DNA from 4 places in the Streptomyces sp. NPDC037288 genome. Region 4 is predicted to be linked to each of the others. Evidence: riboswitches for the same ligand, from Rfam matches in the RefSeq annotation. Region 4 holds a riboswitch; each other region holds the start of a gene.
What was found. Region 4 has a riboswitch for cobalamin ahead of nicT (Nickel transporter NicT). Riboswitches for the same ligand answer to the same signal wherever they lie in the genome.
Positions count from the first base shown of each region.

Region 1: another riboswitch for cobalamin. It lies ahead of ACZ7GZ_RS22620 (ribonucleoside-diphosphate reductase subunit alpha); the one in region 4 lies ahead of nicT (Nickel transporter NicT).
Region 2: another riboswitch for cobalamin. It lies ahead of ACZ7GZ_RS14985 (CbtB domain-containing protein); the one in region 4 lies ahead of nicT (Nickel transporter NicT).
Region 3: another riboswitch for cobalamin. It lies ahead of ACZ7GZ_RS28275 (cobalamin biosynthesis protein); the one in region 4 lies ahead of nicT (Nickel transporter NicT).

Region 1 is NZ_JBVJVY010000020.1:68,510-74,329, reverse strand. Features, by position in the region: gene ACZ7GZ_RS22630 (DUF3311 domain-containing protein) at 1-163, shown strand, start outside; gene mctP (monocarboxylate uptake permease MctP) at 160-1,788, shown strand; cobalamin riboswitch at 1,957-2,096, shown strand; gene ACZ7GZ_RS22620 (ribonucleoside-diphosphate reductase subunit alpha) at 2,222-4,585, shown strand; gene ACZ7GZ_RS22615 (ribonucleotide-diphosphate reductase subunit beta) at 4,585-5,598, shown strand; gene ACZ7GZ_RS22610 (bifunctional albaflavenone monooxygenase/terpene synthase) at 5,668-5,820, opposite strand, start outside.
Region 2 is NZ_JBVJVY010000010.1:133,569-139,388, reverse strand. Features, by position in the region: gene ACZ7GZ_RS15010 (hypothetical protein) at 1-359, shown strand, start outside; gene ACZ7GZ_RS15005 (NIPSNAP family protein) at 356-904, shown strand; gene ACZ7GZ_RS15000 (histidine phosphatase family protein) at 1,155-1,736, shown strand; gene ACZ7GZ_RS14995 (hypothetical protein) at 1,755-2,093, opposite strand; gene ACZ7GZ_RS14990 (CbtA family protein) at 2,239-2,991, opposite strand; gene ACZ7GZ_RS14985 (CbtB domain-containing protein) at 3,014-3,235, opposite strand; cobalamin riboswitch at 3,273-3,412, opposite strand; gene ACZ7GZ_RS14980 ((2Fe-2S) ferredoxin domain-containing protein) at 3,611-4,018, opposite strand; cobalamin riboswitch at 4,075-4,189, opposite strand; gene ACZ7GZ_RS14975 (methyltransferase family protein) at 4,300-4,947, opposite strand; gene ACZ7GZ_RS14970 (hypothetical protein) at 5,167-5,820, shown strand, end outside.
Region 3 is NZ_JBVJVY010000029.1:54,905-60,724, forward strand. Features, by position in the region: gene ACZ7GZ_RS28270 (cobyric acid synthase) at 1-1,038, opposite strand, end outside; gene ACZ7GZ_RS28275 (cobalamin biosynthesis protein) at 1,035-1,988, opposite strand; cobalamin riboswitch at 2,093-2,234, opposite strand; gene ACZ7GZ_RS28280 (hypothetical protein) at 2,356-2,583, opposite strand; gene ACZ7GZ_RS28285 (inorganic phosphate transporter) at 2,616-3,866, opposite strand; gene ACZ7GZ_RS28290 (lysozyme) at 4,010-4,762, opposite strand; gene ACZ7GZ_RS28295 (class II aldolase/adducin family protein) at 4,952-5,614, shown strand.
Region 4 is NZ_JBVJVY010000006.1:230,178-235,997, reverse strand. Features, by position in the region: gene ACZ7GZ_RS10030 (glycoside hydrolase family 13 protein) at 1-1,286, opposite strand, end outside; gene ACZ7GZ_RS10025 (ArsR/SmtB family transcription factor) at 1,383-1,727, opposite strand; cobalamin riboswitch at 1,806-1,994, shown strand; gene nicT (Nickel transporter NicT) at 2,023-3,105, shown strand; gene ACZ7GZ_RS10015 (nucleoside hydrolase) at 3,292-4,257, opposite strand; gene thrS (threonine--tRNA ligase) at 4,355-5,590, opposite strand.

The sequences.
Region 1 (5,820 bases), on a different contig from region 4:
CGGCTCCTACGCCAGGACGGATCCGGCCCTCATAGGGATCCCGTTCTTCTACTGGTACCAGATGCTCTGGGTGCTGGTCTCCGCCGCGCTCACCATGACCGCGTACCAGCTGTGGCAGCGCGACCAGCGCGCCCGCGCTCACAAGGGCGGTGAGGCGAAGTGAAGGACGGTGTCAACGGCGTCGCGCTCGGCGTCTTCGTCTTCTTCTTCCTGGCCGTCACGGTCATGGGCTTCCTCGCCGCACGCTGGCGCAGGGCCGAGAACGAGCACTCCCTGGACGAATGGGGCCTGGGCGGACGGTCGTTCGGCACCTGGATCACGTGGTTCCTGCTCGGCGGCGACCTGTACACGGCATACACCTTCGTGGCCGTACCGGCGGCGATCTACGCGGCGGGCGCGTCCGGCTTCTTCGCGGTGCCGTACACGATCCTGATCTACCCGCTGATCTTCACCTTCCTGCCGCGCCTGTGGTCGGTCAGCCACCGCCACGGCTATGTCACGACCTCCGACTTCGTGCGCGGGCGCTTCGGCTCGAAGGGCCTGTCGCTGGCGGTGGCGCTGACCGGCATCCTGGCGACGATGCCGTACATCGCGCTCCAGCTCGTCGGCATCCAGGCGGTGCTGGACGTGATGGGCGTGGGCGGGGGCAGCAGCACCAACTGGTTCGTACGGGACCTGCCGCTGCTGATCGCCTTCGGCGTGCTGGCGGCGTACACCTACTCCTCCGGCCTGCGCGCTCCGGCCCTGATCGCCTTCGTCAAGGACGCGCTGATCTACGTCGTCATCGCGGTGGCGATCATCTACATCCCGATCAAGCTGGGCGGCTTCGACGACGTCTTCGCCAAGGCGGGCCACGCGTTCAGCCAGGTCAACCCGGCCACCGGCAAGCCGCGCGGCGCGCTCGCGCCGCCGGAAGCGGGCCAGTGGACGTACGCCACCCTGGCGCTGGGCTCGGCGCTCGCGCTCTTCATGTACCCCCACTCGATCACCGCGACCCTGTCCTCCAAGAGCCGCGAGGTGATCCGCCGCAACACCACGATCCTGCCGCTGTACTCCCTGATGCTCGGTCTGCTGGCCCTGCTGGGCTTCATGGCGATCGCGGCCGGCGTCAAGGTCACCAACGGCCAGCTGGCCATCCCCCAGCTGTTCGAGGACATGTTCCCGGACTGGTTCGCGGGTGTGGCCTTCGCGGCGATCGGCATCGGCGCACTCGTGCCGGCGGCCATCATGTCGATCGCGGCGGCGAACCTCTTCACCCGCAACATCTACCGGGACTTCATCAAGCCGGACGCCACGCCCAGGCAGGAGGCCCAGGTCTCCAAGATCGTCTCACTGCTGGTGAAGGTCGGCGCCCTGGTCTTCGTCCTCACCATGGACAAGACGGTCGCGATCAACTTCCAGCTGCTGGGCGGCATCTGGATCCTGCAGACCTTCCCGGCCCTGGTCGGCGGCCTGTTCACCCGCTGGTTCCACCGCTGGGCGCTGCTCGCCGGCTGGGCGGTCGGCATGGTGTACGGCACGGTCGCGGCGTACGGGGTCGCCTCGCCGACCCAGAAGCACTTCGGCGGCTCGGCCAAGGAGATCCCCGGCATCGGGGAGATCGGCTACATCGGACTGACCGCGTTCGTGCTCAACGTCGCCGTGACCGTGGTCCTCACCTTCGTCCTCAAGGCCGTCAAGGCCCCCGAGGGCGTCGACGAGACCAGCCCGGACGACTACACGGCGGACGCGGGCGACCCCGGCGTGCAGGCGGAACTGCCACCGGCGACGGCGGCAAGCGCGCACTAGCCGCACCTCGGCCGGGCGTACGGGCGGCTTTCCGTCCGCGTGTGCGCCCGGCCGTCGCGTCCCGGAACCGGTCCGGTGCCCAGCCGGGCCCTGCACCTCGGGAGTTGACCCTCCGAAGCCGAGCCGACACAACATCTGGGGGTGACACGACAGCACGGCACTAGATGTATGCTCATCCTCGCTGTCGTCGCAGGGGAATCCGGTGCGAATCCGGAACTGTCCCGCAACGGTGTACTTGTGCATGTCCGTTCCCGTGAACGCCGTGCACAGGAGTCAGTCCGAGGACCTGTCGACAGCGCACCCGGCCGTCCGGCCGGTGTGCCCTGAGACGTCCGGGCCTCGCGGAGTGGGCCGGTGGACGCGACGCCGTGTGCGCTCGTGGCTGCCCCCTGCCCTCCGCAAGGCCCCCGTGCCGAGCGAGGGAGAGCCCCACGTGACCATCGCGCCAGCAGATCCGGCTTCAGCCAGCGGCCTGGAGACCGACGGTCCCGGTACCGCGCTGCTGCGGACCCTGACCGAGCTGACCGCCGACCTCCCCGACGCCGACCCCGGCCGGGTCGCCGCCGCCGCGCTGCGCGGCCGGTCGGCGCGCGCCGACGAGGCGGAGTTGCGCGAGCTGGCCACGGAGGCCGCCGCCGGGCTCATCTCCGAGGACCCCGCCTACTCCAGGCTGGCCGCCCGGCTGCTGACCCTCACCATCCGCGCCGAGGCGGCCTCGCAGGGCGTGACGTCCTTCACCGGGTCCGTGGCCGTGGGGCACCGCGAGGGGCTCATCGCCGACCGGACCGCCGAGTTCGCGCGGCTGCACGCCGAGCGGCTGGACGCGCTCGTCGACACCGGCGCCGACGACCGCTTCGGCTACTTCGGGCTGCGCACGCTGCACAGCCGCTACCTGCTGCGGCACCCGATCACCCGCAAGGTCATCGAGACCCCCCAGCACTTCATGCTGCGGGTCGCCGCAGGCCTCGCCGAGGACGACAGCGTCCGCTCCGTGGACGAAGTCGCCGGGCTCTACGGGCTCATGAGCCGCCTCGACTACCTGCCGTCCTCCCCCACCCTCTTCAACTCCGGCACCCGGCACCCCCAGATGTCGTCCTGCTACCTCCTCGACTCCCCGCTGGACGAGCTGGACTCCATCTACGACCGCTACCACCAGGTGGCCCGGCTCTCCAAGCACGCCGGCGGCATCGGTCTGTCGTACTCCCGGATCCGCAGCCGCGGTTCGCTGATCCGCGGCACCAACGGGCACTCCAACGGCATCGTGCCGTTCCTGAAGACCCTGGACGCCTCGGTGGCGGCCGTGAACCAGGGCGGCCGGCGCAAGGGGGCCGCGGCCGTCTACCTGGAGACCTGGCACTCCGACATCGAGGAGTTCCTGGAGCTGCGGGACAACACCGGTGAGGACGCCCGCCGTACGCACAACCTGAACCTCGCGCACTGGATCCCGGACGAGTTCATGCGCCGGGTCAACGCCGACGCGCAGTGGTCGCTGTTCTCCCCGGCGGACGTGCCGGAGCTGGTGGACCTGTGGGGCGAGGAGTTCGACGCCGCCTACCGCAAGGCCGAGGACGCGGGCCTGGCGAAGAGGACGATCCCGGCCCGTGAGCTGTACGGCCGGATGATGCGCACCCTCGCGCAGACCGGCAACGGCTGGATGACCTTCAAGGACGCGGCCAACCGCACCGCCAACCAGACGGCCCTGCCCGGTCACGTCGTCCACTCCTCCAACCTCTGCACGGAGATCCTGGAGGTCACGGACGACGGCGAGACGGCGGTCTGCAACCTGGGCTCGGTCAACCTCGGTGCGTTCGTGAGCAACGGGGACATCGACTGGGAGCGCCTCGACGAGACGGTCCGCACGGCCGTCACCTTCCTCGACCGCGTGGTCGACATCAACTTCTACCCGACCGAGCAGGCGGGCCGGTCGAACGCCAAGTGGCGGCCCGTCGGCCTCGGTGCCATGGGTCTGCAGGACGTGTTCTTCAAGCTGCGCCTGCCGTTCGACTCGCCGGAGGCCAAGGCCCTGTCCACGCGGATCGCCGAGCGCGTCATGCTCGCCGCGTACGAGGCCTCCGCCGACCTCGCCGAGCGGAGCGGCCCGCTGCCGGCCTGGGAGAAGACCCGTACCGCCCAGGGTGTCCTGCACCCCGACCACTACGACGCCGAGCTCACCTGGCCCGAGCGCTGGGCGGCCCTGCGCGAGCGGATCGCGGCCGTCGGCATGCGCAACTCGCTCCTCCTCGCGATCGCGCCCACCGCCACCATCGCCTCCATCGCGGGCGTGTACGAGTGCATCGAGCCGCAGGTGTCGAACCTGTTCAAGCGCGAGACGCTGTCCGGTGAGTTCCTGCAGGTCAACTCGTACCTGGTGAAGGATCTGAAGGAGCTCGGCGTCTGGGACGCGCGGACCCGTGAGGCGCTGCGCGACTCCAACGGCTCCGTGCAGGACTTCGCCTGGATCCCGGCCGACGTACGGGCCCTGTACCGCACGGCGTGGGAGATCCCGCAGCGCGGCCTGATCGACATGGCGGCGGCGCGGACCCCGTTCCTCGACCAGGCGCAGTCGCTCAACCTCTTCCTGGAGACGCCGACCATCGGCAAGCTCTCCTCGATGTACGCGTACGCCTGGAAGTCGGGCCTGAAGACGACGTACTACCTGCGCTCGCGGCCCGCGACGCGCATCGCCCGCGCCGCCCGGGCGCAGGCCCAGAAGACCATCCCCGTCCAGCAGGCCGCTGATCCCGACGCGGTCGCCTGCTCCCTGGAAAACCCCGAGTCCTGCGAGGCCTGCCAGTAATGACCACCCGTAACACCAACCTGCTCGACCCGGGTTTCGAACTGACTCTCCGCCCGATGCGCTACCCGGACTTCTACGAGCGCTACCGGGACGCCATCAAGAACACCTGGACCGTGGAGGAGGTCGACCTCCACTCGGACGTCGCCGACCTCGCCAAGCTGACCCCGGCCGAGCAGCACCTGATCGGCCGGCTGGTGGCCTTCTTCGCGACGGGTGACTCGATCGTCGCGAACAACCTGGTCCTGACGCTGTACAAGCACATCAACTCCCCCGAGGCGCGCCTGTACCTGAGCCGGCAGCTGTTCGAGGAGGCCGTGCACGTCCAGTTCTACCTGACCCTGCTGGACACCTACCTCCCCGACCCGGACGACCGGGCGGCGGCCTTCGCGGCCGTCGAGAACATCCCCTCCATCCGCGAGAAGGCCGGGTTCTGCTTCAAGTGGATGGACTCGGTCGACAAGCTCGACCGTCTGGAGACGAAGGCCGACCGCCGTCGCTTCCTGCTCAACCTGATCTGCTTCGCCGCGTGCATCGAGGGCCTGTTCTTCTACGGCGCCTTCGCGTACGTCTACTGGTTCCGCAGCCGGGGTCTGCTGCACGGTCTCGCCACCGGCACCAACTGGGTGTTCCGCGACGAGACGATGCACATGTCCTTCGCCTTCGACGTGGTCGACACCGTCCGCAAGGAGGAGCCGGACCTGTTCGACGACGCGCTCCAGCAGCAGGTCACCGACATGCTGAAGGAGGCCGTCGAGGCCGAGCTGCAGTTCGCGCGCGACCTGTGCGGCGACGGCCTGCCGGGCATGAACACCGAGTCGATGCGGCAGTACCTGGAGTGCGTCGCCGACCAGCGCCTCGTCCGCCTCGGTTTCGCCCCGGTGTACGGCTCGGAGAACCCGTTCTCCTTCATGGAGCTGCAGGGCGTTCAGGAGCTGACGAACTTCTTCGAGCGCCGCCCGTCGGCGTACCAGGTGGCGGTGGAGGGCACGGTCGACCTCGACGAGGATTTCTGAGACCGAACGCCTACCGGCGCGCGTTCCGGGGCCCTGAGGCCGCCTGAGCGCGCGCCGGTACCAGGTGTTCTACCAAGGCATCGGCCTGAGCAGGAGGTTGTGCGGGCGCAGCGTGATGCCCACCCGGGTCGTGTCGTTGGACCCGCCGACCTGCTCGAAGCGGTACTTCGCCGAGATCGCCGCGGTGATCAGGCTCAGCTGGGTCATGGAGAAGTGGTCGCT
Region 2 (5,820 bases), on a different contig from region 4:
TGGTCCGGCCGCTGTTCGGCGGTGCCGGCAACATCGACGAGATCACCTTCCCCACCCTCGGCCGCCAGGGCATGACCCTGCGCCTGTTCGACCGGGAGACGCAGCGCTGGTCGATCCACTGGGCCGACAGCCGGACGGGCCGGCTGGACCCCCCGGTGACCGGCGGCTTCACGGGCGACCGCGGTGACTTCCACGGCGAGGACACCTACGACGGCCGCCCGATCCGGGTGCACTTCACCTGGTACCGCCTCGGCCCGGACACCGCCCGCTGGGAGCAGGAGTTCTCCGCCGACGGCGGCAGTACCTGGGAGCACAACTGGACCATGGACCTCACCCGCACCAGGGGGGCCGACGCATGACGGTCGTCGAACTGCGGCAGTACACCCTGCATCCGGGGGGCCGGGAGACGCTGATCGAGCTGTTCGAGCGCGAGTTCGTGACCGGTCAGCAGGCGGCAGGCATCACCGTCGGCGGCCGTTTCCGAGACCTGGACGACCCGGACCGTTTCGTCTGGCTGCGCGCCTTCCCCGACATGGTGCACCGCCGGCGCGCGCTGGAGGCGTTCTACACCGGCCCGGTCTGGCGGAAGTACCGCGACACGGCCAATGCCACCATGGTGGACAGCGACGACGTCCTGCTGCTGCGGGGCCCGGGGTTCGCGCCGGAGCCGGGCACCCGCGAGGTGGTGGCGACGGTCTGCCGGCCGTCCGACGCGGCTGCCTTCGACGCGTACGCCGCCCGGCACCTGGGCCCGTCCCATGCGCTGCACCGCACCGAGCACGCCGAGAACGACTATCCCCTCCTGCCCGTCCGCACCGGGGAGGACGTCCGGGTCTGGTTCGGCCCGGCCGGGCCACCACCCTGGCCGGTACGGACGCTTCGGCTGGAACCCGTGACGACGTAGCGGGGCGTCGGCTCGCAAGCGCTCGGCACAGGGGCCGTACCCGGGGGGCGATGTCGACGGTGTTGCGACCCAGCGAGTAGGCGAGCACTCGCGCATGAGCCGGCCGGCTGGTGGTCCGGGGCGCCCGGAGGCCGGCCGCTGGTCAGTGCCGATCGCGTGCGTCGCGGACGTGGGTACACTGCTGAACCCCCCTGCCCAGCGGGCCTCCGATCCAGTCCCGCCCCCTGACAACAGCAGCCGGAGCGACCGCTTGACCAGCCGAGTTCTTCTCGTCTCCCCCGCCATGAGCGCGTCGCTGCGGCAGACGCGGTTCGACGACGGCGGCTCGCTCGACGACGGCGGCGCGGCGCGGGCCCGGGCGGCGGCCGGGTCGCTGCCCGCCGCGGGGCGTGTGTCCGTCTCCCCCAGCACGCGCTGCCGGGAGACGGCCACGGCGCTGGGCCTCGACGGGGTGCCGGTGCCGGAGCTGGCGGGGCTCGACGTGGGCCGCTGGCGGGGCCGCACCCTTCAGGAGGTGGGGGCGGCCGAGCCGGAGGCGGTGGGCCGCTGGCTCACCGACCCCGGCTGCGCACCGCATGGGGGTGAGTCCGTGCAGGACCTGTGCGCAAGGGTCGCGCGGTGGCTGGCCGACGCGCAGGCCGTGGAGGAGCGTGCGGTCGCCGTCGTCGAGCCGGAGGTGGTGCGGGCGGCCGTCGTCGACGCGCTGGGGATGTCCGCCACGGTGTTCTGGCGCCTCGACGTGCCGCCGCTGAGCGTGACCGAACTCAGTGGCCGGGCCGGGCGCTGGAACCTGCGGCTGGGGCGTCCGCCTGCCGCTCCGGACGCCGATTAGGCGCCGCCGGCCGGCGGTTCACGCTGCCGAGTCCCGGTGACGGCGCAGCAGGGCCGTTATCGCGCAGCGCAGGCAGGTGCCGTCGGCGCTCGGCTCCGTGGCTTCGCGGTCGGGGCATGTCGGCGGCGCCGGGTGGGACCGTCCCCGGCAGCCGTCCCCGGAGGCCGCTATCAGGGTTTCCAAGTCGTGCAGGAGCTGCTCGGTGCGCTTGGCCTGCTGGGCGAGTACCCGCACGCGGGCGCTCTGGCCGCCTGTCTGCCGTCGGCTGGCAACCAGTTGCTCGTATTCCCGCAGGGTGAGGGCGACCGCGTCGCGGCCACCGAAGGTGATGTGGCGGGGCTGTGGGGCTCTGGCCACTCGGTTCCTCCACTCCTCACCGAGGTGATCCGCGGCCGGTCCGCCGGATTCCGTGCCCTGCCGGTGGTCCCGTGCGCGTCGGTGTCCGGAGAACGCCGGAGGGCCCCCGGATGGTTCCGAAGGGCCCTCTGTTGTCCGGAAGGGGTCAGTGCGCGGCCGGAACCGCTCGCCCGCTCCCGGCCGTCGCCGGCTCGGGCTTCAGCAGGCGCTCGGCCAGCTCGCCGAAGAGGAGGCCGAATCCACCCCACAGAGTGGTCTGGATCGCCAGTGCCGAGAGCCGGAACCGCCACAGGAGGGTGGCCGGGAAGCCCTTGGGCACCTCGTTGACGACGGGCAGGAACTGGTAGGCCAGCCCGATCACGACGGCGAACGCGGCCACCGCGACGACCGTCGCCCACCAGGTGCCCAGGCGGGGAGCCAGGCGCTTGCCCAGGAGAGTGGCGGCGATCGCCAGCAGGACGCTGAGCAGCATCATCAGGAAGTACAGCGTGGTCCGCTTGCCGATGGTGTCGGCGTTGCCCACCGACGGCGGGTTGGCCGGGTACTTCAGGAACGGCACGACGTACACGGCGAGCAGGGCGCAGCCCGACAGCAGCAGTGCCGTGGCGCGCGGGCTGAAGCGGCCCACGCGGCCCAGGGCGAAGCAGAAGGCGAGCGCGGCGATGCCGCCGAAGGCGACGCCGTAGACGAGGACTCCCGTGGCGAGGCCGGCGGTGGACTGCAGGGAACGGGAGACGACCTCCATCTCGTGTTCATGGGAGTGGGCTTCCTCGAAGCTGATCGCCTTGTCGACGCTCGGCTCACCGAGGACGTACGCCACGACGAGGGCGAGCACGCCGGCCGCCAGGCCGGCGAGCATGCCCCGTACGAGGAGGTTCCGTACCGTTGCGGAGTTCATGGGTGTGCGGTGTCCCCTTGCCTCAGTGGCAGGGGAAACCGAGCAGGTGGCGGGCGTCGTGCACCCACTCGTGGACGTCGGTGCCGTTGAGCACGGAGGTGGCGCCCTGCTCGGCGCCGACGAAGTAGAGCAGGATCAGCATCAGGATGCCGAAGAAGACCGCCCAGGGAGCAATCGCCTTCAGCGGCAGCGTGGCGGGAACGACGGGGGTGGTGGCTGTCGGCTGGGCGACGGTCTGCGCCATGGCAGAACCTCCTCTGGGAGTTCGCGTCCCATCTCGGTGGTGCACAGGACGACGGCCACGGGTCTGACTCACGGGATGCCGCGGGGGCGTCTCGCATACAGTGGCGCGACCGTGCCGGATTCCCACCGGCTTCCGTCTCGCCGTCGTCGATATCGGACCGACCGTACCGCGTGTCGCGCGCACGGCCAAGACCGCCTCCGGCCGCCGTGATCTTTCCCTCTCACCAGGCGTGACGGTGCGAGGCCGGTGGGACGGCGGCGCGGGCGGGGTCCAACCCGACGGTCGCGGGCCGAAGTTGTGCGCGGAGTGCGCGTCGGCAGCTCGCCCCGCACGGTGGCGTCCTGCGCCGGCTCGGTGCCGAACCGGACCCCCGGGTCAACGGGGATCCGCACGGCGCCGCGGCGGTGTGAAGGTGTACAGGTCGAGGATGTCCGGCTGGGGAGCGACGCCCGGGCCGCCCGCCCGCACCCAGGTCACGATGTCCTCGGTCGCGTCCGGATCGTTGACGAGTCCGAGCCAGACCGGCCGCGCACCGGCGGCCCGGCCCGCCGTGGACGGCTGTACGACGATGACGTTGGCCTGGTCGCACACGTCGAGGCAGTCGGAGATCCGCACCGGCATCTCCGCCCTCAGCCGTGCGGTCTGCGCCATGTGATCGACCCCGGGCACCTTGGGACTGCCGCAGCAGCAGTCCCGGCACACGACGACCCGGCACGGTGCTGCCGCGCTTCCCGTCACAGCGCCGCCGGACGCCTCTCGCGTCGGCCTCTCGGACACGCCCATGCCACTCCCCTCCCGGGGAGATCCGCCCCGGAGTGCGTCGAGGAGGCGACCGCGTGAGTCTCTGGCTCCCGGGTCGTCGCCCGCCCGGCCTGCCCCCCCCGGGGGGAGGCCTGCCGGAACTCGCTCACCGGTCACAGTGGCGGGACCGCGCCGGATTCACACCGGCTTCCTCGGACCGCCGTCGCCCTATGTCGCCGGTCATCATGCCATCACCGGGCGGAGCGCCGCGTGTGCCGTCACCGCCCGCGCCCTTCGAGGCGCGGTGGGGGCAAGCGACTGGGCTACCGCTGCACGCTGCCCGCGGGGCGCCGGCCGGCCCGGTGGCCCGTGCGGCGTATGTGGGGGATCAGGGCCGGGACTTCGGCGCGGTAGGCGTCGTAGGCGGCGCCGAACTGCCGGGCCATCAGGCCGTCCTCGGTCCTGACCCGGTGCAGCAGCCAGGGGACGGCGACCACCAGGAACGCCACCCAGACGCCGAAACCGCAGGCCAGCATGGAACCGGTGACCAAGCCGAGCAGCCCGGTGTAGATGGGGTGCCGGACCAGCCGGTAGGGCCCGTCCGTCCGGAGCTCGTGGTGCTCCCGGACCGTCGGCACACTGGCCCACATCGTGCCCAGCACCCAGCGGGCCCACAGCAGCAGGGCGGTCGAGGCGACGGCGAGCAGGACGCCCAGGAGCGCCGGCGCCGGCTGCCAGTACTGCAGCCGGCGCCAGAAGCCCTCGGAGCGCCCGACCAGGGTGAAGAAGACGGCGACGCCCGCGCTCAGCAGCAGCCGGCGCGGCAGTGTGCGGCGCAGTCCGCGCACCCAGCCGCGCAGTCCGGACCGGCTCTTCACACCGAAGTAGACAGCGCCCGCGACCCAGGCCGCGACGAAGACGAGGACGCAGACGTCGATGGTCAGGACAAGTGCCGAGTGAAGAGAACCCATGTCTCAAGAGTGCTCCGCGCACCCAGCCGATCACCACCACCCACGGGTCGATGGAGAAGCCCCCGACCGGGATCCACCGGTCTCCACCGTCCTCCATCCACGGATGGAGAACGCGGAGGCAACGCCCGCGGGAGAGACGGAAGTTCGGGCGTGTCCCGGGTGGGACGCTGCTAGCCTGCGCGCAGGTGCTCGGGCGGGACAGGGGAGGAGCTGAACGCCGTGGTCCATGCGTTCGCCGTGTACCGGGACGCCATGCGCGAGGCGTGGGGAGACTGGTGGCTGGCCTGGCCCCTGCTGCAGAAGATCGCCGTGGGGGACGTCCTGCACGACTCGCGGGGGTCCGTCCGCGCGGCCGGGACACTGGCCGACCGCGCGATCACCTTCGACACGACGGCACCCGAGGCCCGCGGCGCGTTCGTGCACGACGCCGGCGGCGGGATCGAGGTCCGCTTCAAGGCCTCCGGCACCACGGACCCGCTGTTCACGGCCCTCGTCGACGCGGACGCCGGAGTCCTGCTGCGGTTCGCCCGGCAGCGGGCCGCGCTGGTGGCGTACCAGGGCCTGGCCGCAAGCGGCCTGACGGACACCCGTGCCCTGGCCGGCACACTCGTCCGCCGCTACTGGCAGGGCCGGTGGGAGGCCGGGCTGCTCGCCGTGACCGAGGTGGTCCGGGCCGACGCCGCCGCCGTGCTGGTGGCCGCCGAGGCGGGCGCCTCGGCCGAGCTGCGCCTCGCCACGTCCTTCGGCACCGGGCCGCTGCAACTGCTCGACCTGGCGGGCTCGGCGCGGCTCGCCGGCAGCAGACACCTGGGCTTCCAGTGGATCGGCGAGGCCCTCACGCCGCTCTTCCGGGTGGTACGGCTGCGCGGCACC
Region 3 (5,820 bases), on a different contig from region 4:
GATCTGGAAGCCGCCGCAGATGCCGAGGATCGGGCGTGCTTCGGCGGCCCGCCGGACCAGCGCGTCCGCGAGGCCCCGCTCGCGCAGCCACTCCAGTGCCCGCACGGTCCCGCGGGTGCCCGGGACCACCACGAGATCGGCGTCCGCCAGCTCCTCCGGCCGGTCCACGAACCGCACCACGACACCGGGTTCGGCGGCCAGCGCGTCCACGTCGGTGAAGTTGGACATCAGCGGGATCGCGCAGACGGCGACGCGCAGCACGTCCTCGCCGACCGGGGGAGCGACGGAGGACTCCCGGACGGTGCCGCGCAGCGACACCCGCAGTCCGTCCTCCTCGTCGATGCCGAGCCCGTGCCGGAAGGGCAGCACGCCGTAGGTGTGCCGCCCGGTGAGCCCGTGCAGCATCTCCAGGCCCGGCTCCAGCAGGGAGACATCGCCCCGGAACTTGTTCACCAGGAACCCGGCGACCAGCTCCTGGTCCTCGGGCGAGAGCAGGGCGACGGTCCCGAAGAAGGACGCGAAGACGCCCCCGCGGTCGATGTCGCCCACCACCAGCACCGGCAGGCGTGCCTGGCGGGCGATCCCCATGTTCACGATGTCGGTCCGGCGCAGATTGATCTCGGCCGGGCTGCCCGCACCCTCACAGATCACCGCGTCATACGTGCCCCGCAACTCGGCCAGACAGTCCAGTACCGTGCCGAGGAGCTTCTGCTGGCGCCCCCCGTGGTACCCGCGCGCGCTCAGCTCGCCCACCGGCTTGCCCAGCAGCACGACCTGGCTGCTCCGTTCGCCGCCCGGCTTGAGCAGCACCGGGTTCATCAGCGCGGTCGGCTCGATCCGGCAGGCCTGGGCCTGCATGGCCTGGGCCCGCCCGATCTCCGCGCCCTCCCGGGTCACGAAGGAGTTGAGCGACATGTTCTGCGCCTTGAACGGCGCGACCTTCACGCCCTGGCGCACCAGCCACCGGCAGATCCCGGCCGTCACGACGCTCTTGCCGGCGTCGGAGGTGGTGCCGGCGACGAGGAGACCCCCGCTCACTTGCCACGTCCCTTCAGGCTTTTGACGAGGTGGCGCGCGGCGACCGTGGTGCCGAGCGCGAGCAGGCCGACGCGGCGGGAGAGCCGTACGGCCCGGTCGATGTCGGTGACCCGGACGGCCCGTCCGGTGTCCCCGTTCAGCACCGGCCGGTGTTCGACCCGGCCGCTGTAGGAGAGCGTGCCGCCCAGGCGTACGCCGAGGGCGCCCGCGAAGGAGGCCTCCACGGGCCCGGCGTTGGGGCTCGGATGCCGGTGGGCGTCGGCGTTCCAGGCGCGCAGGGCACCGCGCGGGTCGGGTCCGGCCGCGGCGGCGAGTACGGCGGTCAGCCGCGCCCCCGGCCAGCCGGCCAGGTCGTCGAGCCGGGCGGAGGCCCAGCCGTAGCGCCGGTACCGGCGGGACCTGTGACCCACCATCGCGTCCAGGGTGTTGACCGCCCGGAACCCGAGCAGCCCCGGAACCCCGGCCACGGCCCCCCACACCAGCGCCCCCACGACGGCGTCGGAGGTGTTCTCGGCGACCGACTCGACCACCGCCCGGGCGATCCCGTCGGCGTCCAGTGCCTGCGGATCCCGGCCGCACAGATGAGGCAGCCGCGCCCGCGCCGCCTCGACGTCCCCGGCCTCCAGCGCACGCCCGATCGTGCGGGCCTCGCGGGCGAGCGACGTACCGCCGACGACCGCCCAGGTGGCGGCGGCGGTCAGTGCGAGGGAGGCGGTGGGAGAGGGGCGTACGGCGCTTGCGGCCACCGTGCCGAGTGCGACGGCGCCTCCGGCGCACACGACGGTGTGCAGGGCGCCCCAGCCGCGGTGGTCGTGCCACAACGCGCGGTCCACGGCAGCGGCCGCCCGCCCGAACACGGCGACCGGATGTCCACGGCGCGGATCGCCGAGGAGGAGGTCACCGAGAAGGCCGGCGGCGGCGCCGTACGCGTACATGCGATCGGCACCCATCGGCTCAGCCGGCCGTGGGTACAGGAGCGGGCCTGGTGCGGGTCCTTGTCCTTCGGCAGCCGAGCATGGCGATCCGTGTCCTCACTCAGGGTGTCCGCGCCCTGGTTCGACGAGATTCGGCGGTGAGAGTTCCTGGCTCCCGGGGGTTCTTCCCCGGTGACAGTGGCGGGACCGCGCCGGATTCGCACCGGCTTCCTCTCCTGCCGCCGTAGATGGCCTGGGCAGTCCACCACGCGCCCGGAACGGCCGTCAACTTGCCGTTGACCTGCACGGGGAGAGTGTGCCGATCCCCACATCGCGGGGCGTGCGGGGCATGGGAAAGGCCCCCCTTCCGCGGAGAGCGGGAGGGGGGCCTTCGCAGGGTGGGTCAGGGCTTGGCCACGATCAGGTAGATGCCGTACGCCACCGCCGCCGCGCACGCGGCGAAGCAGACGTAGGCGCCGGTGACGGCGAGGCCGGCGGAACCGCCCTGGGCCGCGGCCTTCTCGCGCCGGGCCAGACCGCCCACGCCGAGGGTGAACAGGGCCACCAGGCCCACCGCGAACGCGAGGCTGACGCCGAAGACGGAGCCGAGGGCCGCCCAGTCGATCTTCATGATGCTTCCTTCGGTAACCGGGGTGACCGGGGTCAGACGGTGGCGGCCGGCGGGGCGGCCGGGGTCGCGGGCTCGGCGGCGGCCGGGGAGGCGATCGTCGCCGTCAGGTCGCCGGCGAGCGTGCCCGCCGGGGGCGGGGTCACCGCGGCGATGGCGGTGGTCACCACGCCGGCCGGCTCCTCGGTGTCGGCGGCGACGTTGGTGTGGTCGACGACCTCACGGCGGGAGATCTTCCAGATCGCGGCGCTCGCGGCGACCAGGAAGACGGCGACCGCGGCGGTGCCCCAGTCACCGAGGTCCGTGACGGACTCGGCGCCCGCGCCGACCAGCGCGGCGGCCGGGAGGGTGAGCACCCAGGCGACGGCCATCCGGGTCGCGGTGGACCAGCGGACCACCCCGCCCTTGCGGCCGAGGCCCGCGCCCATCACCGAACCGGAGACGACGTGCGTGGTGGACAGCGAGAAGCCCAGGTGGGACGAGGCCAGGATCGCGGTGGCGGCGCTGGTCTGGGCGGCGAAGCCCTGGCGCGGCTCCAGGTCGGTCAGGCCCGTGCCCATGGTGCGGATGATGCGCCAGCCGCCGATGTAGGTGCCGAGCGCGATGGCCAGGCCGGCCGAGAGGATGACCCAGGTGGGAGGGTTGGAGCCCGGGGCGATGGCGCCGCCCGCGATCAGCGCGAGGGTGATGATGCCCATCGTCTTCTGGGCGTCGTTGGTGCCGTGGGCGAGCGAGACCAGGCCGGCGGAGGCGATCTGGCCGGCGCGGTAGCCCTTGCGGGTGGCCTCGCTCTCGGCCTTGCCACCGATGCCGTAGGAGAAGCGGGTGGCCAGCAGCGACGCCAGGCCCGCCACGACCGGCGCGGCGACCGCGGGCAGCAGCACCTTGGTGACCAGCACGTCGCCGTGCACGGCACCGAAGCCGGCGGAGGCGACGGTGGCGCCGATCAGACCGCCCATCAGGGCGTGCGAGGAACTGGACGGCAGACCCACCAGCCAGGTCAGCAGGTTCCAGAGGATCGCGCCGACCAGGGCGGCGAAGATGACCTCGGGACGGATGCCGGCCTCGTCGACGAGACCCTTGGAGATCGTGTTCGCGACCTCCACGGAGAGGAAGGCGCCGACCAGGTTGAGGGCGGCGGACATGGTTACCGCGATCTTCGGCTTCAGGGCGCCTGTGGAGATGGTGGTGGCCATCGCGTTCGCGGTGTCGTGGAAACCGTTCGTGAAATCAAACGCGAGTGCGGTTACCACCACAATCGCGAGGATCAGCGAGAAGCTTTCCATTTACCCAGGCAATCGTTCGAGGTCATTGGCTGGACGAACGTAGGCAACCTGGGTGAACGGAAGATGAACTGAGGCGGGCGTCGCGGTGTCCGTAGGGAGGGAGTGGTGTTCCGTTCGGCCCCCGCGGCCCAGGCGCCCCATGGCTACCGGCCCCGCGCGAGGGTCCGCAGCCGGCTCGTGGACCCGTTGAAGAGATTCTGGTCACCCGGCAGCCGGCCCTTGGTGCCGGACTGCCAGATGGTCCAGTACTGCCATCCGCCCGGCAGCTTCCCCGGCCGCGAGGTGCCGTGTCGGGCGATCCACAGGGGGTTGCCGGAGAACGCGCGGCTGTTGCCGGTGCACAGTTTCCACCACTGGGTGGTCGTGTAGATCACCGGGCGGCGGCCGGTCTTCCGCCTGACCTCGTTGCTGAAGGACCGGATCCAGCGGACCATCCGCTTCTTGCCCATCCCGTAGCACTTGTGCTTCTTGTCGTACGGGTTGTACTCGATGTCGAGCGCGGGTGGCAGCGTCCAGCCGTCCGCCCGCCAGCCGCCGCCGTGCCGCACGAAGTACGCGGCCTGCTTGGCGCCGGAGGACTTGTCCGGCCGGGCGAAGTGGTAGGCGCCCCGGACCAGGCCCGCCTTGCGCGCGCCGTCGTACTGCTGGGAGAAGTAGGGATTGCGGTAGTCCGTGGACTCCGTCGCCTTGACGTAGACGAACCGCGCGCCCTTGGACCGGGCGGCCGGCCAGTCGACCCGCTTCTGGTGCGACGAGACGTCGTGTCCGCGGGGCTTGGCCGCGGCCGGTGCCCAGGGGCCGGCCGCCGCGGGCGCGGTGCCCACGAGGGCGAGCGCCGCCGTGGCCGCCACGAGGACACCGGCGCGGCGACGGAGGCGAGTGCGTTCACGGGCCATGTGTCTCCCCGGGTCGGCGGACGGCGGAACGTCCGGCGGGCAAGGCAGACATTGAAGGCCCGGCGATCATCGAATCAGCGCCTCATGTGCGGCGATTCCCTCTGATTTCCACCCGTTCGGGGGTGCGCACTTCCGGCCCGAAGCGACCGCCACCCCCCTTTGCGCGGGCGCGGCTGGCAGGATCACGGCATGGCTGAACAGCGGCGGGACGCGGAACGGGAACGTATCTGGGCGGAACTGGTCGCGACGGCGCGGCGGACCGTAGCCGACGGGCTGGTGGTCGGCACCTCCGGAAACGTCTCGGCACGCGTCGGCGACCTCGTGCTCGTCACCCCGTCGGGCGTGCCGTACGACCGGCTCACCCCGGACGACCTCACCGGCGTCGACCTCGCCGGACGCCAGGTGCTCGGCACACTGGTGCCGACCAGCGAGCTGCCCCTGCACCTCGCCGTCTACCGCACCACCGACGCCCGCGCGATCGTCCACACCCACGCCGTGCACGCGACGGCGGTCTCCACGCTCGTGCCCGAGCTGCCGCTGGTCCACTACATGGCCGGCGTCCTCGGCGGCCCCGTCCGTGTCGCCCCCTATGCCACCTACGGCACCGACGAGCTGGCCGAGAACATGCTCCGCGCCCTGGCGGGCCGCTCCGGCTGCCTGCTGCAGAACCACGGCACGCTCACCTACGGCGCCGGCCTCGACCAGGCCTACGACCGCACCGCCCAGCTGGAGTGGATGTGCCGCCTGTGGCTGACGGCGTCCTCGGTGCCGGGCCTCACCCCGTCCCTGCTGACCGAGGCACAACTGAGCGAAGCCGGGGAACGCTTGAAGGAGTATGGCCAACGGAGGTGACCCAGTGCCGCCCAGCTCTTCGCTCCCACGCCTTTCCGGTCGACTCGCCCGGCTGCTCGCCCCGGTCCCTGTCGTCCGCCGCGGCCGCGCCCAGCCACGGCGAACCCCCCGGGGGTCCCTGAAGGCAGTGGGGGAGGTACCGAACCCACCCACCCCCCGACGCCCCTCACCTGGCCCCGCCTGCCGGCTGGCCGGTGGCGGCAACC
Region 4 (5,820 bases):
CCGTCGCGGCCCTTGCGGACATGCCCCGTCTGCTCCCAGATCGGATCCTGGAGGACCGACGTGGGCAGGTCGGCGACCTCCGGCAGGCCGAGTTCCTCCCCCTGGTAGAGGTAGGAGGATCCGGGCAGGGCGAGCATGAGAAGGGTCGCGGCGCAGGCCCGGCGCAGGCCCGCCCCGGTGTCGATCGCGGGCGCGGTGCCGCCGGACAGCAGCCAGGCCGCCGGGTCGGTGCCGGGCGGCAGCACCAGGCGGGAGGCGTGCCGTACGACGTCGTGGTTGGACAGCACCCAGGTGGCGGAGGCGCCGGCGGCCCGGGCGGTGGCGAGGGAGTCGGTGATGACCTGCCGGAGCTCCTCCGCGTCCCACCCGGTCTCCAGGTACTCGAAGTTGAAGGCCTGGCCGAGTTCGTCGGGGCGGGCGTACAGGGCGCGGCGGGCGCCCGGGACCCAGGCCTCGGCGACGGCGGTGCGCGGCGGGCTGTAGGCGTCGAGGATCTTGCGCCAGTCGCGGTAGATCTCGTGGACCTCGTCGCGGTCCCAGTACGGGTGGCTGCCCGGCGGGACGCGCGGCAGGGCCGTCTCGCCGGTGGCGCCGATGTCTCCGACGTCCCGCAGCGGCTCGGTGAGGTCCTTGGCGAGGCCGTGGGCGACGTCGACGCGGAAGCCGTCGACGCCCCGGTCGGACCAGAAGCGCAGGGTGGTGCGGAAGTCGGCGCGGACCTCCTCGTTGTCCCAGTTGAGGTCGGGCTGTTCGGGGGCGAAGAGGTGGAGGTACCACTCGCCGTCCGGGACGCGCTGCCAGGCGCTTCCGCCGAACACGGACTGCCAGTCGGTGGGCGGCCGTTCGCCGTGCGCGCCCCGGCCGGGCCGGAAGACGTAGCGGTCGCGGGCCGGGGAGCCGGGGGCGGAGCGCAGGGCCTGCTGGAACCAGGGGTGCTGGTGCGAGGTGTGGTTGGGGACGATGTCGACGACGACCTTCAGGCCGAGCCGGTGGGCCTCGCCGACCAGGGCGTCGAAGTCGCCCAGGGTGCCGAGGCGGGGGTCGACGTCCCGGTGGTCGGCGACGTCGTAGCCGCCGTCGGCCAGCTCCGACGGGTAGAACGGGCTCAGCCACAGGGCGTCGACACCGAGGCCGGCGAGGTGGCTCAGGCGCTGGGTGATGCCGCGCAGGTCGCCGAGGCCGTCGCCGTCCGCGTCGGCGAAGCTGCGGGGGTAGACCTGGTAGATGACGGCCTGGCGCCACCAGTCGGGGTTCTTGGAGGAGAGGTCCAAGGAGCGGTCTGCCATAGGGGCCATACGGGATCCCTTCGGGGAGGACGACAGTACAGATCTGTCCACATGACCCGGAAAGGGAACCTTCGCAAGGACGCGCGGGGGAGCGTGTCAGCAGTGGTCCAGCACCGCGCGCACCTCGGCGTCCACCACGCGGTACCGCACCACCCGCCCCTCCTTCTCCCCGGCCACGACGCCCGCCGCCCGCAGCAGCCGCAGGGCCTGGGAGACGGCGGGATCGTTCATTCCGGTGGCCACGGCCAGGTCGGAGACGGCGAGCGGGCCGGTGCGGTGCAGGGCGAGGAGCAGGGCGAGCCGGTTGGCGTCGGCCAGCAGCGAGAAGCGGCCGGCCCAGGCGCGCACCCGGTCCGCGTCACCGATGGCGGCGATCGCCTCGCACACCCGGTGACCGTCGATGGTGCGCCGGTCGGCTCGGTCGGCAGGCACGAGATGCATGGCGCCATCCTCGCAGGCGGCTCTGTGATCTTGCATACCTGCACGGGTGCGCAGCTATGCAGTGCCCGGCTCGCACCCGTACGGTGGGCGGGCCGTGGTGCTCGGGAAGTCGATGAGAACTCGACGCGGCCCTCGCCACTGTGATCGGGGAGTTCTCGTCCCGTCCGGCAGCAGCCGGGCCACTGGTCGGTCGTACGACTGGGAAGGCAGGGACGGCGGACGCACGACCCCCCAAGCCAGGAGACCGGCCACGGCACTTCGAAGTGATCCACGAGGTGCTGGAGCGTTCAACCCGATGGCCGATGCTGCTTCCTTCCGCTGGCGGCGCGAGGACACCCTGAAGACGGCGGGACTGCTGGCGGTGATCGTCGCCCTGCACGTCGTCGCCTTCGGGATCCTCTTCCTGCTGGTCGTACCCGAGCACTACAGGGTCGGTACCGACGCCTTCGGGATCGGGCTCGGCGTCACCGCCTACACCCTCGGGATGCGGCACGCGTTCGACGCCGACCACATCGCCGCGATCGACAACACCACGCGCAAGCTGATGGCCGACGGCAAGCGGCCGGTGTCGGTGGGGTTCTGGTTCGCGCTGGGGCACTCCAGCGTGGTGGTCGTCCTCGCGGTGCTGATCGCCGGCGGCACCCGGCTCGCCGGCAAGGTGATGGACGAGCACTCACGCACCCACCAGGTGCTGGGCTTCCTCGGGACGACGATCTCCGGCACGTTCCTGTACCTCATCGCGGCCCTGAACCTGGTCGCCCTGGTGGGCATCCTCAGGGTCTTCCGGGCGATGCGCGCCGGGGCGTACGACGAGCGGGAGCTCGAACAGCACCTGGACGCACGCGGTTTCATGAACCGGATCCTCGGCCGCCTCACCAAATCGATCAGCCGGCCCGGCCAGATGTTCCCGCTCGGCTTCCTGTTCGGGCTCGGCTTCGACACGGCCACCGAGGTCACGCTGATGGTGATGGCCGGTTCGGGCGCGGCGGCCGGTCTGCCCTGGTACGCGGTCCTCTGCCTGCCGCTGCTGTTCGCCGCCGGCATGAGCCTGTTCGACACCCTCGACGGCACCTTCATGAACTTCGCCTACCAGTGGGCGTTCTCCAACCCCGTCCGCAAGGTCTTCTACAACCTCGCCATCACCGGCCTGTCCATCGCGGTCGCCTTCTTCATCGGCACGATCGAGCTGGTCGGCGTCCTGCACGAGAAGTTCGGCCTGCACGACGGCGTCACGGGCTGGATCGCCGGACTCGACCTGGACAACGTCGGCTACCTCATCGTCGGCCTGTTCGTGGTGGTGTGGGCGGCGGCACTGTCCTACTGGCGCCTCGCCAAGGTGGAGGAACGCTGGACGGCGAAGCCCGCCGCCGCCGACTAGCACCACTGCGTGCCGAGGCGGGACGCCCGCCCGTGGCTCAGGTGCCGGACGGTGGCGGTCACCGTCGCCTTCCACCGCCCCGATATCGCGAGTGATCTGGCCGTCCACCGCCGCAAGTCCGGGCTGCCACCGCCGCATCCTGGTCGTCGAGGCCGACGACAATCGTCTGCCCGCGGTCCGCCTCGGCTAGCGCTCCACGGTCTGCAGGTACAGCTTGACGTACCGGTCCACGTCCACCTGCAACGCCACGTCCACCAGGGCCTGTTCGCGCCTGCCCTCGTGGATCTCGGACTCGCCGGGGCGGGGGCGGCGGTCGACGATCGTCTGGCCCCGGGCCGGGCCGGGCGCCAGGGAGACCTCGACGGGCAGGAGCCGGGTGGTGATGCCGTCCGGGTCGGCGACCGCGCACACCGCGCCCGCGTCGCCGAGGCCGCCCGCCTCCTCCGCCTCCGGGGCCTCTCCCTGCGTGGTCGGCCGGTGCGCGAGGAGTTCGCCGGCCAGCCGGGTGCCGGGGTCGCTGCTCGCGCGCAGCCGGTGGACGTCCGGGGCGTCCACCACGACCTGCATGAACACGTCCAGGCCGTACATGGTGATCGGCACGCCGGCCGTGAGCAGGATCGCCGCCGCCTCCGGGTCGTGCCAGACGTTGAACTCGGCGACCGGCGTGGCGTTCCCGACGGCCACCGCGCCGCCCATGAAGACGATCCGCTCGATGTTGCGGGTCACCTCGGGGTGGCTGCGCAGCAGCAGAGCGATGTTCGTCAGCGGTGCGGTGGGGATGAGGGTGACCGGGCGGGGGGAGGCGAGGATCTCGCGGCGCAGGAGGGCGACCGCGTCCAGGTCGGCGGGGCGGCGGGCCGGTGCGGGCAGGCCGAGGTCGCCCATGCCGTCCGAGCCGTGCACATGCCGGGCCGAGCGGGCGGGTTCGATCAGCGGGCGTTCGGCGCCCCGGCCCACCGGGATGTCCGGGGCGCCCGCCTGCTCCAGCACGGTCAGGGTGTTGCGGACCACGCCGTCGACGTCCGTGTTCCCGGCCACGCAGGTCACCGCCCGCAGGTCCAGGCCGGGGTGGCGTACGGCGAGCAGCAGGGCCAGGGCGTCGTCGACGCCGGTGTCGCAGTCGATGATCACGGGGATGGGCTGACCGGTCACAGCGGCCTCCTTCGTCGTACCGACGCTCAAACCCTAGATCAGCGCACGGCGATCAGCCCTACGGCGATCAGTCGCACAGCCGTCGGTCCACCGGCGATCAGTCCCACAGCCCGGTGCCGCGTGCGGCCACCCGGGCGGTGATCCGGGCCAGCAGCTGCGGCACCGGAAGCTCCCCGGGGCGCCGGCCGTCCCGCAGGCGTACGGCGGCCAGCCCGGCCCCGGCCTCACGGGCGCCGATCACCGCCTGGTACGGCACCAGGCGGGCCGCGCGGATCCGGGCGCCCAGGGTGCCGCCGGCGGGACCGGCGAGCTCCGCCCGCAGGCCCAGCTCCAGGGCCTGCCGTACGACCGCCGCCGCCTGTTCCTCCTGCTCCTCGGCGACCGGCAGCACCACCAGCTGGACCGGGGCCAGCCAGGCCGGGAAGGCGCCGGCGTGCGCCTCGATGAGGTGGGCGACGGCCCGCTCGACGCTGCCGATGATGCTGCGGTGCACCATCACCGGGCGGTGCTTGGCGCCGTCGGCGCCGATGTAGTGCAGGTCGAAGCGGGCCGGCTGGTGGAAGTCGATCTGCACGGTGGACAGGGTGGACTCACGGCCGGCCGGGTCGGCGATCTGCACGTCGATCTTCGGGCCGTAGAAGGCGGCCTCGCCCTCCGCCTCCTCGTACGCCACCCCGGACGCGTCCAGCACCTCCCGCAGCAGTTCGGTGGCCCGGCGCCACAGCTCGGGATCGGCGACGTACTTGCCGCCCTCACCGGGCAGCGAGAGACGGTGGCGTACGGCCTCGATGCCGAGGTCGGCGTAGGCACGGCCGATCAGCTCCAGCGCGGCACGGGCCTCCTGAACCGCCTGGTCCAGGGTGCAGAAGATGTGCGCGTCGTTGAGCTGGATGGCCCGTACGCGGGTCAGTCCGCCGAGGACACCGGAGAGTTCGGCACGGTGCATGCTGCCCAACTCGGCGATTCTGAGCGGCAGTTCGCGGTAACTGTGGGAGCGGGAGCGGTAGATCAGGGCGTGGTGGGGGCACAGGCTGGGGCGCAGCACCACTTCGTCGGACTCATCGGGTCCCAGCCGCATCGGCGGGTACATGTCGTCGCTGTAGTGGTCCCAGTGCCCGGAGATCTCGTACAGCTCCCGTTTGCCGAGCGCGGGCGAGTACACGTGCCGGTACCCGGCGCGGCGTTCGGCCTCGCGGATGTACTCCTCCAGGGTGTGCCGTACGACCGCGCCGTCGGGCAGCCAGTACGGCAGGCCGGCGCCCATCAGCGGGTCGGTGTCGAACAGGTCCAGCTCACGGCCGAGCCGGCGGTGGTCGGGCAGACGGTCGTCCATGGGGGTTCCTCCTCGCCAGGAGGGGCCAACACCCCGTGACACGCCAGAAGCCCCGGGGCGTTCGCCCCGGGGCTTCGATGCTGGTCAGGTGTCAGCGCGCCGGGACGGTATCCGGCGTCGTCGTGCTCTTCGGGCACTGCTGGGCGCGCTGCATACGCCCACCGTAGCCGCCGTGAAGCCGCAGGTCGAGGCGTTTTCGGCCGGGCACTCACCCGGACGGACCCAAGCGC